3 regions of the Brenneria roseae subsp. americana genome follow, and region 1 is predicted to be linked to each of the others. Evidence: predicted binding sites of a transcription regulator. Region 1 holds the regulator's gene; each other region holds the start of a gene.
The links. The regulator Fur, encoded in region 1, represses iron uptake genes when iron is present. The targets are predictions, from matches to a motif close to ATAATAATGAGAACNACTATCAA.

Region 1 (6,020 bases):
GTATTATTTCAGCGGAACTGTATAACCGTTTTAGTCGGGTTGAATTACCGAAAGCGCTGTCATTTTTCAGCGGACGCCGTCTGGTTCCCATCCTGACATCGTTCCTGATGATTCTGGTTGCATTCATTTTGATGTATGTGTGGCCAGCCATTTACAATGCGCTGGTGGCCTTTGGTGAACACATTCAGCAATTGGGCTCGGCTGGCGCAGGGATCTATGCGTTCTTTAACCGCTTGTTGATTCCGGTTGGTTTGCATCATGCCCTGAATTCGGTGTTCTGGTTTGATGTCGCCGGGATTAACGATATCCCGAATTTCCTTGCCGGGCAGCAGTCCATCGATGCGGGTAAAGCGGTTGTGGGGATCACCGGACGTTATCAGGCAGGCTTCTTCCCCATTATGATGTTTGGTCTGCCTGGTGCCGCATTGGCGATTTATCACTGCGCGCGTCCTGAGAATAAGAACAAAGTTGCCGGGATTATGATCGCGGCGGCATTTGCCTCCTTCTTCACCGGGATCACCGAACCGCTCGAATTCTCCTTTATGTTTGTCGCGCCGGTGCTGTATTTCCTGCATGCGTTGCTCACCGGGATTTCCGTGTTCATTGCGGCCAGTATGCATTGGATAGCCGGTTTCGGGTTCAGCGCCGGTCTGGTGGATATGATGCTGTCGTCGCGTAACCCATTGGCGACGCATTGGTATATGTTGATACCACAGGGACTGGTGTTCTTTGGTGTTTACTATCTGGTGTTCCGCTTTACCATCACTCGTTTCAACCTGCTGACGCCCGGGCGTGAACTGTCCGTCAGCGGCAGCGAAGCCGATGGATATAACGTCAACACGACGCCTGCAACATCCGCCGCCCAGGATTCCAACCAACTGGCTCGTGGTTATCTGGCGGCGCTTGGTGGTAAAGATAATCTGGTTGGGATTGACGCCTGTATCACGCGCTTGCGTCTGAATGTGGTGGATTCCGGTCTGGTTGATGAAGCTCAGGCCAAACGACTCGGTGCCGCGGGCGTTATCCGCCTGAATAAGCAGAGCGTTCAGATAGTGGTGGGGACGCAGGCGGAATCCATTGCTTCTGCGCTGAAGAGCGTCAGCAAAGAGCAATAAACGTCACACAGTGATGGTTTGCTATAAATTTACGGGGTGAGATCACAATCTCACCCCGTTTTTTTCATCATTAATAATTAAATGAAACTAACGGTTGTTTCCCGACGTAGCTTGTTGGATCATTAGCGGTTATATGTCGTTTTAGCATTTGAGGAATCAAGCATGAGTGAGGCTGAAGCCCGCCCAACTAACTTTATCCGTCAGATTATTGATGAAGATTTGGCATCCGGTAAGCATGATCATATCCAGACGCGTTTTCCGCCAGAGCCTAACGGCTATCTGCATATTGGCCATGCGAAGTCTATCTGTCTGAATTTTGGCATTGCACGCGATTACAATGGGCAGTGCAATCTGCGCTTTGACGATACCAACCCGGTAAAAGAAGATATTGAATACGTTGAGTCGATCAAACGTGACGTAGAGTGGCTGGGATTCTCATGGAGCGGTGAGGTTCGCTATTCTTCCGACTATTTCGATCAGTTGCACCTGTATGCGGTTGAGTTGATTAGTAAAGGACTGGCATACGTTGATGAACTGACGCCGGAACAGATCCGGGAATACCGCGGTACGCTGACGTCGCCAGGGAAAAACAGCCCTTATCGCGATCGTACCGTACAGGAAAACCTCGCTCTGTTTGAAAAAATGCGTAACGGCGGTTTTGCTGAAGGAACCGCTTGTCTGCGTGCCAAGATTGATATGGCATCGTCATTTATCGTTATGCGCGACCCGGTTCTCTATCGTATCAAGTTCGCTGAGCATCATCAGACCGGCAACAAGTGGTGCATCTACCCGATGTATGACTTTACCCACTGCATTTCCGATGCGCTGGAAGGCGTGACGCACTCCCTGTGTACGTTGGAATTCCAGGATAATCGTCGTTTGTATGACTGGGTACTGGACAACATTACGGTTCCTTGCCATCCACGTCAGTATGAGTTTTCTCGCCTGAATCTTGAATATGCCATCATGTCCAAGCGCAAGTTGAATCTGCTGGTCGAGGAAAAGGTTGTCGAGGGATGGGACGATCCGCGTATGCCAACCATTTCTGGTTTGCGTCGTCGCGGTTATAGTGCGGCGTCTATCCGTGAGTTCTGTGTTCGCATCGGGATTACCAAGCAGGATAATAACGTCGAAATGGCGGCGTTGGAATCCTGTATCCGCGACGATCTGAACGAAAATGCGCCGCGTGCCATGGCGGTTCTGGATCCGGTGAAGCTGATTATTGAAAGCCTGCCTTCAGACCATGAAGAGTGGGTTACCATGCCAAATCATCCGAATAAGCCGGAGATGGGGACTCGCCAGGTCGCGTTCAGCCGTGAGATTTATATCGATCGCGCCGACTTCCGTGAAGAAGCCAACAAGCAATACAAACGTTTGGTGCTGGGTAAAGAAGTTCGCCTGCGTAATGCTTACGTGGTCAGAGCCGAACGTATCGAGAAAGACGAGCAGGGCACGATCACCGCTATTTATTGCAGCTACGATCCTGAAACGTTAAGTAAAGATCCGGCAGATGGCCGCAAAGTGAAAGGGGTGATTCATTGGGTGTCAGCAGCCCATGCGTTGCCGGCAGAATTCCGTCTGTATGATCGTTTGTTCAGCGTCGCGAACCCGGCCGCGGCGGAGGATTTCCTGTCCACCATTAACCCGGATTCACTGAAGATTACTTATGGATTTGTCGAAGCCAGCCTGGCGCAGGCTGAAGCAGAGAAGGCCTATCAGTTTGAACGAGAAGGTTATTTCTGCGCAGATCGTGTTTACTCCAGTGCAGAGCATCTGGTGTTTAACCGTACTGCCGGCTTGCGGGATACCTGGGTCGGCTAATGCCGAACAGAGTACCCGGTAATATAAAAATAAAACCGCCGAGGCGGTTTTATTTTATGACGGGCGATCCTGCCCGTCACCCTGCGGGCCGTCGCAGGCGACGTTAAAAGTCGCTCCGGCGGATTTTTTATGCGGTCGATTTATCTTCTTGCATCGTGCAGGGTTTCGTCTTCACGGCAATCCCCTGCGCTGCAATGGCCATACAGATACAAACTGTGGTTTGTCAGTTTGATACCATGTCTTTCTGCGATTTCGCGCTGACGCGCTTCAATATATTCATCGCGGAATTCAATGACTTTGCCACAATCCAGGCAAATCAGATGGTCATGATGATGTTGTTGAGTCAATTCAAAAACTGATTTACCACCTTCAAAATTATGGCGGGTGACAATACCAGCATCATCAAACTGATTAAGTACGCGATAAACGGTCGCCAGACCAATTTCTTCGCCCATATCAATCAGTTTTTTGTATAAATCTTCCGCACTGACGTGATGGCACTCTGGGTCCTGCAATACTTCCAGAATTTTCAGTCTTGGAAGAGTGACTTTCAGGCCGGCCTTCTTTAATGCGGTGTTATTGTCAGTCATGCGGATTTAGTCCTGTTGCTTACTTATATCAATGGAGGCTATCTAGCCTATGACATCGGTCGGCTCAAAAAATGTAATAGCGTCCCAATTATAGAACCGTGCATGCAAAATGGAAACCATGGAATGTTAACAATGTTGTCCCTACACCTATTATAGGTATTGACGCAATGTGTTGTTGATAAATGAAGAAACATTCATGCACGTACAAAACCGATGGGTTTATTGTACAGGTTTATGGCGGGAAGTTAAAAAAATGTGTCAATTATTATGAAAGGTTTTTCCTATTGATCTGACCCTGATCGTGCTATCAGGGCCAGAAACAATATTAACCAACCAGCTCTTTCAGGTTCAACTCTTCGCTGATCTGTTTAACCCAGGTCGTTACGCGTTCGCTGGTCAGTTCAGGTTGACGATCTTCGTCAATGGCCAGACCGATGAAATGGTTGTCATCCGCCAGACCTTTCGATGCTTCAAAGTAATAACCTTCTGTCGGCCAGTGCCCGACAATGGTCGCACCGCGTGGCTCGATGATGTCACGAATGGTGCCCATGGCATCGCAGAAGTATTCTGCATAATCTTCCTGATCGCCACAGCCAAACAGGGCAACCAGTTTGCCGGTGAAATCGATCTCTTCCAGCGTCGGGAAAAAGTCATCCCAGTCGCATTGGGCTTCACCATAATACCAGGTCGGAATACCCAACAGCAGGATATCGAAAGCTTCGAGATCTTCTTTACTGCTTTTGGCGATGTCATGAACTTCAGCAACGTCGGTGCCCAGCTGCTGTTGGATCGTCTTGGCAATGTTTTCAGTATTGCCAGTATCACTGCCAAAGAAAATGCCTATCAGTGCCATGAATTAAATAACCTCTTGATTCTTAATGGTATGGTGCCATGTCTCACCCACTTATCGGCTCATAATAACAGACACAACCTGCATGAGAAACTCGTATCGGTAAGGATACGTAAATTGGGTGAGGTTTTATCCACTTCGGTTTGGCGTTGGTTAACACACGCATATTCAAGGCAATCTGGTATGCGAGTGGCAATGTCAATCATGCTGCCATCGTCTTTAAACGAGGGGATGGTTGATGACGCACAGCGCGGTAAGGTTGTCACAGGCATGCGGAATTGGTTGAAGGAGGGAATGGGAAATATCAGGCGGTTATTTCTCATATCCACTTATTCTTTATCCTATTGAAATGTTAGCGTGCGAATGAAATATTAAAATCGGTGTGCTAAAAAATAAAATGTTATATTTTTTGCTTAAAGAATAATGAAATGCCATTTTGATTTTATCTTTTCGTCTTTTACGCTAATTTTGTCACGTTATCAGGTTACTAGCCGGACAATTTTCGGCAAATCATGAGATGTGTGTTGGATTTTTAAACAAATATCATCATGACGAAGATGATAAGCTATATGTAGTATGGCCGTATGAAATTGAAAAGTTTAAATTTTATCGGCAATCGGAATATTATCTTTCGGGGTATGGCCAGACACCTGAAAATCAACCTGACATCGGTGATCTGTGCTGTGCTTCGCCATGGTTGCCGCTCATTGTATCGTCGTACTGTCTGTGACCGGATTTTTTCATATGCTGCGGTTAGTGTCGCTAACCTTCTTCAGCGGCATTTACGATACTTAATATTCTTATATATCTGAAAATTTATGAAATTGTTCTCGGAATAGAACAATAAATTGAAGAAAGGTATCTCCAACGCTAAATATTCTCTGAATTTTGTCGATTAGTCAGCGTGGTCCCTTTTGTTTTCAACACAATGAAATTGAACATTGGGGGAGATGTAACATATTTCATGACATGGTTTTTTCTGAAAACTGTCTGTTGATTAACGATAAAAAGCCATCCTTGTTATTTTAATGCTTAGGTTTGGAGCAAGCTATGAGACTATTAAAAGATATCGCCATTAGAACGGCGATGCTGTGGGTGTTAGGCACCTTTTGCGTGTTATGGGGCGGTGTCTCTATCTATACCATGTTCTCTTTTAAAGAGATGACAGCGACATCCAAGACCAGCAGTTTGCTGGTGCAAAACACGAACTTTGTCAATCAAGGCAACGATCAGTATTTTCGTATGGTCACGCGTTTGGCGCGAGCGGTTGATTATCGCCGCAATGGCGATAATGATTCAGCGGATAAAGAGCAGGCATCCGCTTTGAACGCGTTGAATACTTTAAAATCTGATTTGATCGCGTTTAATGCCATCGATCATGCCGGTCTGGATGATGCGCTGGTGCAAGCGGTCAGCCGTGACTGGGGTAATCTGATTACACAGGGCGTTGATCCGCTATACCAAAAGGCGGCCGCCAATGCGTTGGATGATTATCAGGATCAGGCTAAAAACGTGGTTCCGCCGCTGAGCCGGCAGTTCGGCGCATCGCTGACCGCTTTCAGTAAAGCCAGCGCTGACAAGTTTGATGCGGCGGGGATTCGATTCGAACAGATTACCTCGATCGGTCAGAATATCTTGTTGACC
Region 2 (6,020 bases), on a different contig from region 1:
ACGAATGGGTTTGCCATTATCCCAGGATTCCACATTGGCCAGCAGGTCAAGGTTCTGCTCCATCCGGTCAGCAATGCGGTTGAGGATTAACGACCGCTCTTGCACAGACATTGCGCCCCATTCCACTTTAGCCTTATGGGCAGCATCCAGCGCATAGTCAACGTCACGAGAGGTCGAACTGGCCACTTCACATAAAGGCTGACCGGTGATGGGCGTCAGGTTAACAAAATACTGACCGCCGTCAGGGGGTACCCAGGCGCCGCCGATAAAGTTGTCATAGCGTTTTTTCAGATTGAGAGAACCATACTCGCCGGATGTCAATCGGCCTGTAGAGGTGTCTTGTGTCATTTCAGTCTCCTTTTCGCTGTCCAAATGCGCGGCCGTGCCGCAGTGAAAATAGAGGCAATATGAAGAAATTCGTTGAATAAAGCGTACACAGAGATTTACGTTTCCGACAGGCAGAAACCGAGGAGAATGATAACTCTTCGAGTTAACGCACAATTTATCATTTGTACCGCCATGAACATACATGACCTTGCGGAGGCGCTCACCGTTCAGGGAGAAAAGCTCGCATCCATCAGTCGGTGGTGAAATAATGCCCTCCATAGTTTATGGTTGCTAACTTACGGGTACGTCAGGTGAAAAACCTCCATCCATCAGCGGTTACCGTCCCTGTCGGTGTATCGCCGCGCACCGTGCGCCATCAAAGCTCACTGTCACTGACGCAGAGCGATTGGCTGGCAGAAGAAGTGCCGGTCGCGCTGGTTTACAACGGCATTTCACATGTTGTCATGATGGCGTCGCCGAAGGATTTGGAACAGTTCGCGCTGGGGTTCTCTCTGTCGGAAGGCATCATTGCGTCGCCACAAGATATCTATGGGATGGACGTTCTGCCGGTGTGCAACGGTATCGAAGTGCAAATCGAACTGTCGAGCCGTCGTTTTGCCGGATTGAAAGCACGCCGCCGGGCAATGGATGGACGCACAGGCTGCGGCGTCTGTGGCGTGGAGCAGCTGTCCGAAATTGGCAAACCCGTCGCACCGTTGCCGTTTACCCAAACGTTCTCGCTCAGTCACCTTGATACCGCGCTGGCACAGCTTAAAAACGTACAGCAGATAGGGCAGTTGACCGGCTGTACGCATGCCGCCGCCTGGATTACACCGGATGGCACGCTACAAGGGGGCTGTGAAGACGTTGGCCGTCATGTGGCGTTGGATAAACTGCTTGGCATGCGGGCAAAACAACCATGGCGGCAGGGAGCGGTGCTGGTTTCCAGCCGGGCGAGTTATGAAATGGTGCAGAAATCCGCCATGTGCGGAGTAGAGATCCTGTTTGCGGTGTCCGCCGCCACGTCACTGGCCGTTGAGGTTGCCGAACGCTGTAACCTGACGCTGGCAGGCTTCAGTCGACCGGGCCGTTCCACTATTTATACCCACCCTCAACGGTTGCGCGAATGACAGATAAAAAACGCACCTGCGACTTGAACGATGACGGGTATATACCCTAAATAATTCGAGTTGCAGGAAGGCGGCAAGGGAAGGACAAATTCGGCGGGAACGAATTTGAACAGCCAACGGCTGGCCTTCAGTGAGAGACAGGATGTCTCTCATTAATCCCGATGAGCTTATTCAGGTAAGTGATTCGGGTGACTGAGCGCAGCCAACGCACATGCAACTTGAAGTATGACGGGTATAGACCAATTTGTTTTTAACCCGAGAAATAATGACATAAGCGCCTGTTATACAGGGCTAAAACCGTCTCGCCTTTGACGCCGGAGCGAGAATAATCATTTTCAATATCATTTAATTAACTATAATGAACGTAATGCTTACGCGGTGCTAACAAAAAAGGGCGCCGTAATAGGTACGAGAATATGGCGTACTTAAATCGTGTTTTTCAGTACGACAACGCTTTTTCGGTACTACCACTTTCAGTACTACAACCATGGAGATGCTAAACATGAGTTATTCACTGCCATCCCTGCCTTATGCTTATGACGCGCTGGAACCCCATTTCGACAAGCAAACGATGGAAATCCATCACACCAAACACCACCAGACTTACGTCAATAATGCAAATGCAGCGCTGGAATCTCTGCCTGAGTTTGCCAGCCTGTCAGCTGAAGCGCTGATCGCTCAGTTGGACAAAGTGCCGGCAGAGAAAAAAACCGTTTTGCGTAACAACGCGGGCGGTCACGCAAACCACAGTCTGTTCTGGAAGGGCCTGAAGCTGGGTACGACACTGGCTGGCGACCTGAAAGCCGCAATCGAACGCGATTTTGGCAGCGTTGACGCTTTCAAAGAAAAATTTGAGCAAGCGGCGGCAACCCGTTTCGGTTCTGGCTGGGCCTGGCTGGTGCTGAAAGATGACGGCAAACTGGCGGTGGTTTCTACCGCAAACCAGGACAGCCCGCTGATGGGTGAAGCGATTTCTGGCGCGTCCGGCTACCCAATCGTTGGCCTGGACGTGTGGGAACACGCTTACTATCTGAAATACCAGAACCGCCGTCCGGATTACATCAAGGCATTCTGGAACGTGGTGAACTGGGACGAAGCGGCAAGCCGTTTTGCGCAAGCGAAAAAATAATCTTTTTCGCGACATCAAGGATTCTGTAAATTCGAGTTGCAGGAAGGCGGCAACCTGAAAGATAAAAGGAACATCCATTGATGACATAAACCGGGATAACTTACTGTTATTCCGGTTTTTTATTTACCGGCGTCACAAATCCTTTCTTATCTCCCACTTCTTTAACTATTTAATCGCCACGTATATATAAAGTTTTCATACAAGTTGCCGATAACTCATGTGCAATTCCATCGTGTGATTTTTGTGAAGATATCCTTCAGCAAACGACAATCTCACGGTGCCAATACCACTCGCAATGCAGGCGTCACCCGAGTAGGTAATTCAAATCATAAAAGATTGGAAGAAATGGAATGGCGATAAAATTCGAAAATATCAAAGTAGGTAAAAAACTAGGATTAGGTTTCTTTCTGATCTTAATAATGACGGCGATCATTGCCGGCGCGGGCGTCATACACATAGAGGAATTAAAGCAAAGTATTGATAAAACCAATTTAAGCAACAATATCCGTGAAGAAATCAATCAGGCCAAATATTACCGGGCGCTATATAGTGCCAGTTACCAGTCTGAAGATATGCAAAAAAATATCCTTCACATCAATAACATGAATCAGTTGGTGTCTGAGTCAAAGCAATGGGACTGGTGGGGAAATGACACCGCGATGCTTTCTCAAATTACCACCGCCGTTGCCGAATATCAGAAAATTCAGCAAAGCTACATTGCGGCCATCAATAAAAAAGATGATATCCGCAAAAGCTGGAACCTCTCGGAAGCAGGAAAATATTTACAACAACTCGATGATCAGTTAAAGGCTGATGAGTATAACTTTGCGCTTCAACTACAGTTTTCCGAACTCAACCAGAAATTGACCGCTATTCGCTACCATGTGCGTGGCATTCTTCTTTCCCGTGATAGAGAAGCGGAAAGCGATCTGAAGAACGCGATCGATGATGCACAAAAGACGCTGAGCGCTCTGTATCAAAACCTGCCAGCTGAGCAACAGGAAATTCTTAATCCGGTACTCAGCATCATGAACACTTATGAAGAACGGGCGTTGGCGTATATGCCTGCCTATGAGGAAGAAGTGGCGTTAGCCCGGCAGATGGGAACCATCGCCGACCAGATGAACGACGCGATCGAAACGTTGCTCGACAACCAGCTACAGTCCACTCAGCAGGATATTCGTTCTTCCGAAATTCAAATGGTCATCACCACGCTGATTACGCTGGTGCTTGGGCTGCTGATTTCCTGGTTTATTTCCCGCCAAATTACGACGCCGCTGCATCAAACGCTGGATATGGCCGAACGCATCGCCACCGGCGATCTCACTATGTCCATCAAGACCGCTCGCCGTGATGAACTGGGCCAGTTGATGAGCAGCATGGCGAAAATGAATGACAATCTGCATAACATGATCGATGAAATCCGTATCGGCGTCAGCCAGATCTCGACCGCATCAGGCGAAATCGTGGCGGGTAATACCGATCTGTCTTCACGCACCGAGCAACAGGCGGCGGCGGTCGAGCAAACGGCGGCCAGTATGGAAGAGTTGACGGCCACGGTGAAACAGAACGCCGATAACGCGCACCACGCCAATAAGCTGGTCATCAGCGCGTCTCAAACCGCGAAACAAGGCGGTGAACAAGTCAACAACGTGGTGAAAACCATGAATGACATTGAGCACAGCTCCAAACGCATTGCAGAAATTACCTCTGTAATCAACAGCATTGCCTTCCAGACCAATATCCTGGCGCTGAATGCCGCGGTAGAAGCCGCTCGCGCGGGCGAACAGGGCCGGGGATTCGCCGTGGTGGCCAGCGAAGTGCGTAATCTGGCCCAACGCAGTTCGCAAGCCGCGAAAGAAATCGAAGGGTTGATCGCCGAATCCGTCCGTCAGGTGACTCAGGGGGCCGTGCTGGTCAGCAACGCAGGCAAAACCATGAGCGACATCGTGACGTCAGTCACTCAAGTGCATGACATTATGGGTGAAATTGCTACCGCCTCCGATGAACAGAGTCGCGGTATCGAGCAGGTCAATCAGGCTATCGTGGAAATGGACAGCACGACCCAGCAAAATGCCGCACTGGTGGAACAATCCTCGACGGCGGCCGACTCGCTGGAAGAACAGGCGACACTGCTGAAGCAGGCGGTTTCCGTCTTCCGTTTATCCAATACGCGCGATGAATCAACGCCAGCCGGCATCGCTTTCTCCCAGTCGCCAACGCAACTGGACTACAAACCCTAATCAGGAACGATACATTTATGCTCGTGCGCAGTTCGTTATGGCTGCGCACTTACCGAGGTAAGTGCATCGAAATACATTTGCTGTCAGACAACACAGCCGCCAATAGCGTTGATTGATTGCGTAAAGCGCCAGGGAAAATGGCCGCTTAAAATGGCTTCGGCGCGTAGCCCGTCATCTCTTTCAGTTCCATTTCACGGCCCAGCGCCGTCATGGGATGCACGACCACCAGCCCGCGGACGCTTTTCTTCAACGCGCCCATATTCGCCTGCTCTTTTTTGGTGATGGCGCGGCTGAAGGGTAAGCGAGACAGTTTCTGCGCTTCCTGGCTGAGCTTCTGAACTCGTACACTTCGCAAACGTTCGATTTCTGCCGTCAGCGTCTCGCATGCCTCCAGATTAAGGGCTATCGCTTCGGCATCCCCCTGGGCAAGCAACGTGGCTTGCTTGCGAGTCAACGCATCCAGTTGATCGCTAAGGCGTTTAATTTCTGCTTTTTCTTGCTCTTTCATAACCTATAAACCTGTCGACCCTTCTTACCTGACGTTACCGCTTATCCGCAACGCCAATTAATTTGGGTATATCATTGAAGAATCATGCGGGGCACAAGCATACACCAAATGGCTCACCGGTGCAGTGGACGAAAACAGAGAAACAGGGGGTCAAAAAGCCTTTTTCAAACTGATCCGGGAAATCAGCTCGGTGAGTGACAGCACCAGCGTCGAACGCACCATTTGTTGATAGCGCTGTTGCTGCATGCTGACCAGCAGTGGGTCGATGGAATCGCCGCCAGGCGGTAGCGCAGGCGCAGAGGGCAGCGCACTCACACAATGCAGTTCGCCAACCGGTCCAAGGATCTCGTCATCCGTAAAATGGTATTCATGCTCGTCATGAGCGAGTTCCTCGCCCAGCGCCATCAGCAATTCGGCGTCTTCATACTCTTTACGGCTGATCATGCCCAGGCCATAAATCAGTTTGAGACGCACAGAAAGATCGCCCAGCGGCCCCGTTCCTGTCATTAGTGGCTCAACCGCATATTTCACGGCATAGTCATCTTTGCGAAACACCTGCAACATCAGGATACTGACGGCCTCAGCCAGCAGGTCAACGGCCTTGAGCATAAAGCTGCGCACCGTTGTACCTGAGTTCAGTGTCTCAAGAACCCGGTTTTCAAACGCCTGTGTTTCTTCCATCA
Region 3 (6,020 bases), on a different contig from region 1:
ACCGGCACCGGTAACCCATATCTGTTTGCCGCTGAAATCAAACCGGGCGCTCATGCTTCCTCCCGCTGCGGCTGCGACAACAACGCCAGCCAGTGGTTGACGGTCGGGGCTTTTACCAGGGCCACGAAATCCACATCGTGGCCCTGCTGACGCCAGCGGGCCGCCAGCGACATGATGCGCACGGAATCCAGCCCGTAATCCAGCAGGTTTTCGTCATCGTCCACCTCGCCGCAGTCATCATTGAGAAGCGGCAACAGCTCCGCCCGCAGACGGGACTTACCGTACCCTCGCGCGGCGGACTCATCCGCTACCAGTTGGTCGGTGGTGACCACCCGGGCGCAGCGGCCGGCGCTATAGCGCAGGGCCATCATATGCTCCTCCAGGGAGAAATCGGCCAGCGCGTCCGCCACCATAAAGGGTTTGATATCGCGCATAAACGCGTCGTTCGCCGTGGTGAGGCAGCCGATATGGGCATAAACGCCGCAGATAATCAGCTGATCGCGGCTAGCGTCGCGCAGCTGTTGTTCCAGGTCGGTGCGCACAAAAGCGCTATAGCGCCATTTCACCAGCACGGTGTCCGCGTCCTCCGGCGTCAAGGCGTCGGTGATTTTCTGCTGTTCGGGATAGTTATTCAGCCCCGGCCCCCACATATCGTTCAACAACGCCCGGTCGGCGGCGCTCTGATTATTCGGCTGGGCGGTGTAGAACACCGGAATGCCGCGCTGACGGCAAAAGTTTTTCAGGCGCGCAATATTGTCGATAAGCCGGGAGATCAGCGGGCTGTTCTCCCCCCAGAAATTAAGAAAGTAGTGCTGCATATCATGGATCAGCAACGCCGCCCGCGCCGTTTCCAGCGGCCAGCTCACCTTGTTATCGGGCAACGCCTCCGCCGACGGCAGAGGGTAGCTATTCAGTTTGGGAATACTCATGGATGACTCTCCTGCGGGATAAGCTGCTGCGCCATCTCGCGTAAACGCTGTTTATCAACTTTACCCACCGGCGTTTCCGGTAACGCCGGCAGACTGGCAAAACGATCCGGCAATTTGTAATCGGCAATGCCCTGCTCGCGCAGATGGCGGCGCAGCGCCACGGATTTGATCGCTTCCCGGCAAACGACGAAAGCGCAGCTTTTTTCCCCCATCAGCGGGTCGGGGATCGCCACCAGCGCGGCGTTGATCACCAGCGGATGACGTAAAAGCAGGTTTTCAATCTCCTCGGCGGCAATCTTTTCGCCGCCGCGATTAATCTGATCTTTCTCCCGCCCCACCACCTGCAGGTAGCCGTCCTCGCGCTGGATCACCACATCGCCGGAGCAGTAGAAGCCCTGTTCATCAAATACCTGCCGGTTATGCTGCGGACTGCGGTAATAGCCACGAAAGGTGTAGGGGCCGCGGGTCATCAGGCGCCCAGCCTGTCCGTGCGGTTGGGGGTTGCCGGCGGCATCGGCCACCCAGACTTCGTCATCCACGCTGATGGGGCACCCCTGGGTGGTGAAAATACGCTCATCGTCGTCGTCCAGCCGGGTGTAGTTCACCAGCCCTTCCGCCATGCCGAAAACCTGCTGTAGCTGGCACCCCAGTTCGCGGGGAATGCGTCGCGCCAACGCTTCATTCAGCCGTGCGCCGCCAACCTGCAAAAGCTTCAGGCTCCGCAATGCATGACGTTGTCCCGCCAGAGCAACTGCTTCCAGCCATAGCGTTACCGCAGGCGGAACCAGCGCAGTCACATTCACCTGATGCCGTTCGATCAACGGAAAACAGTGGGTGGCGCTGGGATCGGTCGCCATCACCACCGTTCCCCCCGCGTAAAATACCCCCAGCGCGCCCGGAGAACTTAACGGATAATTATGCGCGGCGGGTAAAGCGCACAGATAGCGGGTATTCGCATCAAAACGACAGATATCCACGCTGGCGCGGATGCTGTAGTAATAATCATTGTGCGTACGCGGGATCAGCTTCGGCGTGCCGGTACTGCCGCCGGAGAGTTGGAAAAAAGCGACCTCATCCGGCGGCGTCGGCGAGCATGCGTCATCGCTGTCCGTTTGCTGTAGCAGTTGTTGCAAATCGTATTCAGGATTTTCCTCACCGCGCAGGATTACATGCTGTAAATCAGGGCTGATGCGCCGTAACTCATCAATGAACGCGTCGTCATGAAACAGATTATGACTGCGATCGACAATCAGCAGCGCTGGCGTTATCTGTTCCACATAAGCGCTCAGTTCACTGCGCTGATGATTGAATAAGGCATTTACCGGCAGCACCCCAATACGCAGCAACGCGAAATAGGTCAGGTAAAACTCGGCGATGTTGCCTAGCTGCACCAGAGCCGTTTGTCCGCGTCGCACACCCTGTCGCGCCAGCGCCCCAGCCAGCCGATTAACGCTTTGGTTTAACTCGCGATAACTGAAGTGACGTTCGCCGTCGATCAACGCCAGCGCGTCACTGTCTTTATGCCGCAGGAAAATGTCGCACAACGGACGATCGATCCAATAGCCGCATGCGCGGTAGCGCTGCTCCTGCTCGGCAGGCCAGCGATTGAACTCAACGATCATGCGACACACTCCTGATCATTCGTCATGCCAAAGGCGCGCAGCATGGTGCTCAGCTTCACGCCGGTTTCATTCCATTCGCAAAGCGGCTGAGAATCCGGCACGATGCCGGCACCGGCGAACAGCGTTACGCTATTTCCACGCACCTCGCCGCAACGAATCGTCACCACCCATTCGCCGTTGCCCTGCGCGTCGCTCCAGCCGACAATGCCGCCGAATAATCCGCGTTCGAAGGGTTCAAGGCTGGCGATGAGTTGCCGAGCCGTATCGGTCGGGTAACCGCATAATGCCGGCGTAGGATGAAGCAAACAGGCCAACGACAATGCGCTGTCAGTTTCAGCAACCGCTTCACCGCTGATGGCGCTCGCCAAATGCCACAATGTGGCGGTAGAAAGCAGTTCCGGCGTTTCAGGTACATGCAATTGGCGACAGCAAGGCGTCAGTACCCGGCGCATCTCGTTAATCACCACCTGATGCTCATAACTATCTTTTACCGAATCCAGCAATTGTTGCCCCACGCGCCGATCCGCTTGCGAATCGATAGCCCGAGCGGCGGATCCTGCCAGCGGTTTGGAATATAACTGGCGGCCCGACTTACGTAACAACAACTCAGGACTGGCGCCCAGCAACGCGCCATCATCCAGCGGAACATAAAAGTGATAGGCGTCAGGTTCACGAGCGAGCAAGCGCGCTAACAGCACCCGATGATCGACCGGCGCGCTGAGTTCGATATCCAGCAGGCGGGATAGCACGACTTTGGTGATGTTGTCCTCTCGCGTCGCATTCACAGCCTGACTCACTAAATCGATAAAAACATCCTTGTCTGGCCGTGGTTGGGTTGTAACAATATCCGCCAATGGAGGACAATCATTGAGCGATGGCATGGTAAAATCGTCGCGGCAAAACCAGTGACTTTGCTGGGGAATAAACAGCGCCGAAGGACGCGAGGTATCAAAGGGGATGGCGCCGACAAGTACAGGTTCGGCAATACCTTCCGCTCTGGCACGCGCAAATGCTTGTTGCAGGGTTCGCTGAAATTCGCCAGAAGTATTAAAGCCATCTCTGGCGGGGGTCGCCAGTGACATAAAGCAACCCTGTGTATACAGGCTGCGGGAGAGCGAACTGAAAAAGAATCCTGAATCTGGCTTCCAAACGCCCCTCTCCTCTTGCGTAAAATTGTCCCTAATCAAACGGTACACTCGCAACCTCCCATATTATAAGAATGATAATGATTTTGATAACCATTATCATTATTAATTTAAGTAACAACTTAGAACGATGTTTCTGCATTGTCAATAATTGTCAATATAGGAAAGCTCGCTTCACGTTCCCGCATTTTATGTTTAATAGATAATGAGGTTTAAGTGATGAGAACGGCATTTTATTTACCGGCATGGCGCGGTGTGTTGCTGCCCTTGTTCGCATTGATACTGAGCGCCTGCGACGGACAAACCGACAGCGGCGTGGCGGCGGAACAGGGCAACATAACATCCAAAGGCTGGCCGCGGCAGATTCAGACCCTTGACAGCACCGTCACGCTTAAGGAACAGCCGCAGCGTATTGTTTCCACCAGCGTCACCGTCACCGGCACCTTGTTGGCGATTGACGCGCCGGTCATTGCCAGTTCCGCCACCAGCCCAGGCAGCCGTATTTCGGATAGTCAGGGATTCCTGCGACAGTGGAGCGCTATCGCCCTTGAGCGTAAAGTAAAAAAAATCTATGAAACCAAACCCAATGCCGAAGCGATCGCCAATGAAGCGCCGGACCTGATTGTGGTCGCCGCCACGGGAGGCGACTCCGCCCTGACGCTGCGTCAGCAGCTTAGCGCTATCGCGCCGGTATTGGTGATCAATTATGATGATAAAAGCTGGCAGGAATTGGCTCTTCAGTTGGGCTATGCGACCGGACACGAAGAGCAGGCTGAGGCGGTGATCGCGAAATTCGATAACCAGTTGAACGCCGTGAAGCAACGTTTGAATTTACCTCCGCAACCTGTCAGCGCCTTTGTCTGGCGGGAAGACGGCAAAGGCGCCAATTTATGGACCGCCGACTCTGCGCAAGGCCAGTTGTTGCAACAGTTGGGTTTCGAACTTGCGGCGATACCTGACGAGGTGCGTGGCAACTACAGTATGGGCAAGCGCAAGGATCTGGTGCAATTATCCGGCGAGAAGTTGGCCGACGGGCTGAACGGTAACACCTATCTGCTGTTTTCCACGGAAGAGGAGAGCGTCGGGCAACTGCTCGCCAACCCGTTCGTTGCCCATTTACCGGCAGTCAGAAACAAACAGGTTTACGCCATGGGTAACGATACCTTTCGTCTGGACTATTACAGCGCCAGTAATATGTTAGATCGGCTGGAAAAGTATTTTGCCGCGCATTAACCACCCGCCGATGATGCCCGTTGCGACGGAGTGGGATGTTCAAGCCGCCGCAATGACCCGGACAAGGTAGCCAGCGTGATGCCAGCCAGGGCTGCGCTCAGACCGAACAACAAACCGGAGGTTTGTAGCGACAATTGCGTCCCCATGACGCCAAGCAACAAAGCGCCAAATGCATCTCCCGTTACGGCCTGCGCTGTCCATAGCCCGTTAACACGACCCAACAATGCATTTGGCGTCAAACTTTGCACCAGAGTGAACTGCAACAACGAATTGATCGCGCTGAGATAACCATAAATTGCCAGACAGCACAGCGATAACACAAAATACGGCATCAAACTGAACAGACTGAGGATTAAAAATCCCGCCACCGCGGTGAAGATCATTAATCTACCGGGCCGCGGAGTTTGAGCTACCCGCCCGCTGGTAAAAGCCCCCAACGCCGCGCCCAACGGTATTGCCGAATACATCACGCCCAGATGCAACGCATCAATCTGCCAGCGGACAGCCAGTGCCGGAAACAACACCCGAACGGCGCTGGTCAGGCTGATCAGCATTCCCATCAACACAACGGCGCCGATAACCCGATTCTGTTTTAAAAAAATCATTCCCGCCAGCAGTGCGCGGCCTGGATGCTCCTTGGGCTGCGGCGGAGGGGGCATCGAAGGCAGACGTATTAGCGGGATCAGCGTTAACCAGGTTCCGGCGGCGGCTAACGCGTAATTCCATCCCACATCGCCCCAGGCGATAGTCATCCCCGCAATGGCCGGAGACACCACCGCGCCGAATCGTACTGTCAGCATACTGATGGCTCCTGCCGAACCAAGGTTTTCCCGCCCAACCAGCGCCGGCGTCGCGGCCATCAATGCCGTCATCCCAACCGCGCCGAAAAAGCCATCCCATATAGCAAGCAGCCATAGCAGGAGTAGCGAAGGTTCCGGCGCCAGCGTATTCAGGAATAAACCGGCGAATCCCACACCGCAGGTGCCGCGGGCGAACAGGATAAGATGACGACGATTATATCGATCCGCCATCACGCCGCCCAGCAACAGGCCGATAAACATACCGCCGCCAGCCAGCACCACCGCCAGCCC

Region 2: a site for Fur is predicted at 1,780-1,802, ahead of sodA (superoxide dismutase [Mn]). Genes of this name have one in related genera too.
Region 3: a site for Fur is predicted at 3,783-3,805, ahead of B4923_RS08505 (isochorismate synthase). Genes of this name have one in related genera too.

What each region holds. Positions count from the first base shown of each region.
Region 1 is NZ_QDKJ01000004.1:318,762-324,781, reverse strand. Features, by position in the region: gene nagE (N-acetylglucosamine-specific PTS transporter subunit IIBC) at 1-1,115, shown strand, start outside; gene glnS (glutamine--tRNA ligase) at 1,278-2,936, shown strand; gene fur (ferric iron uptake transcriptional regulator) at 3,077-3,526, opposite strand; gene fldA (flavodoxin FldA) at 3,852-4,379, opposite strand; gene B4923_RS07345 (methyl-accepting chemotaxis protein) at 5,427-6,020, shown strand, end outside.
Region 2 is NZ_QDKJ01000007.1:100,190-106,209, forward strand. Features, by position in the region: gene exaC (acetaldehyde dehydrogenase ExaC) at 1-348, opposite strand, end outside; gene fdhD (formate dehydrogenase accessory sulfurtransferase FdhD) at 612-1,457, shown strand; gene sodA (superoxide dismutase [Mn]) at 1,960-2,586, shown strand; gene B4923_RS10685 (methyl-accepting chemotaxis protein) at 2,937-4,829, shown strand; gene B4923_RS10690 (YibL family ribosome-associated protein) at 4,975-5,337, opposite strand; gene B4923_RS10695 (MltR family transcriptional regulator) at 5,488-6,020, opposite strand, start outside.
Region 3 is NZ_QDKJ01000005.1:242,503-248,522, reverse strand. Features, by position in the region: gene dhbA (2,3-dihydro-2,3-dihydroxybenzoate dehydrogenase) at 1-54, opposite strand, end outside; gene B4923_RS08515 (isochorismatase) at 51-929, opposite strand; gene B4923_RS08510 ((2,3-dihydroxybenzoyl)adenylate synthase) at 926-2,551, opposite strand; gene B4923_RS08505 (isochorismate synthase) at 2,548-3,738, opposite strand; gene fepB (Fe2+-enterobactin ABC transporter substrate-binding protein) at 3,916-4,929, shown strand; gene entS (enterobactin transporter EntS) at 4,926-6,020, opposite strand, start outside.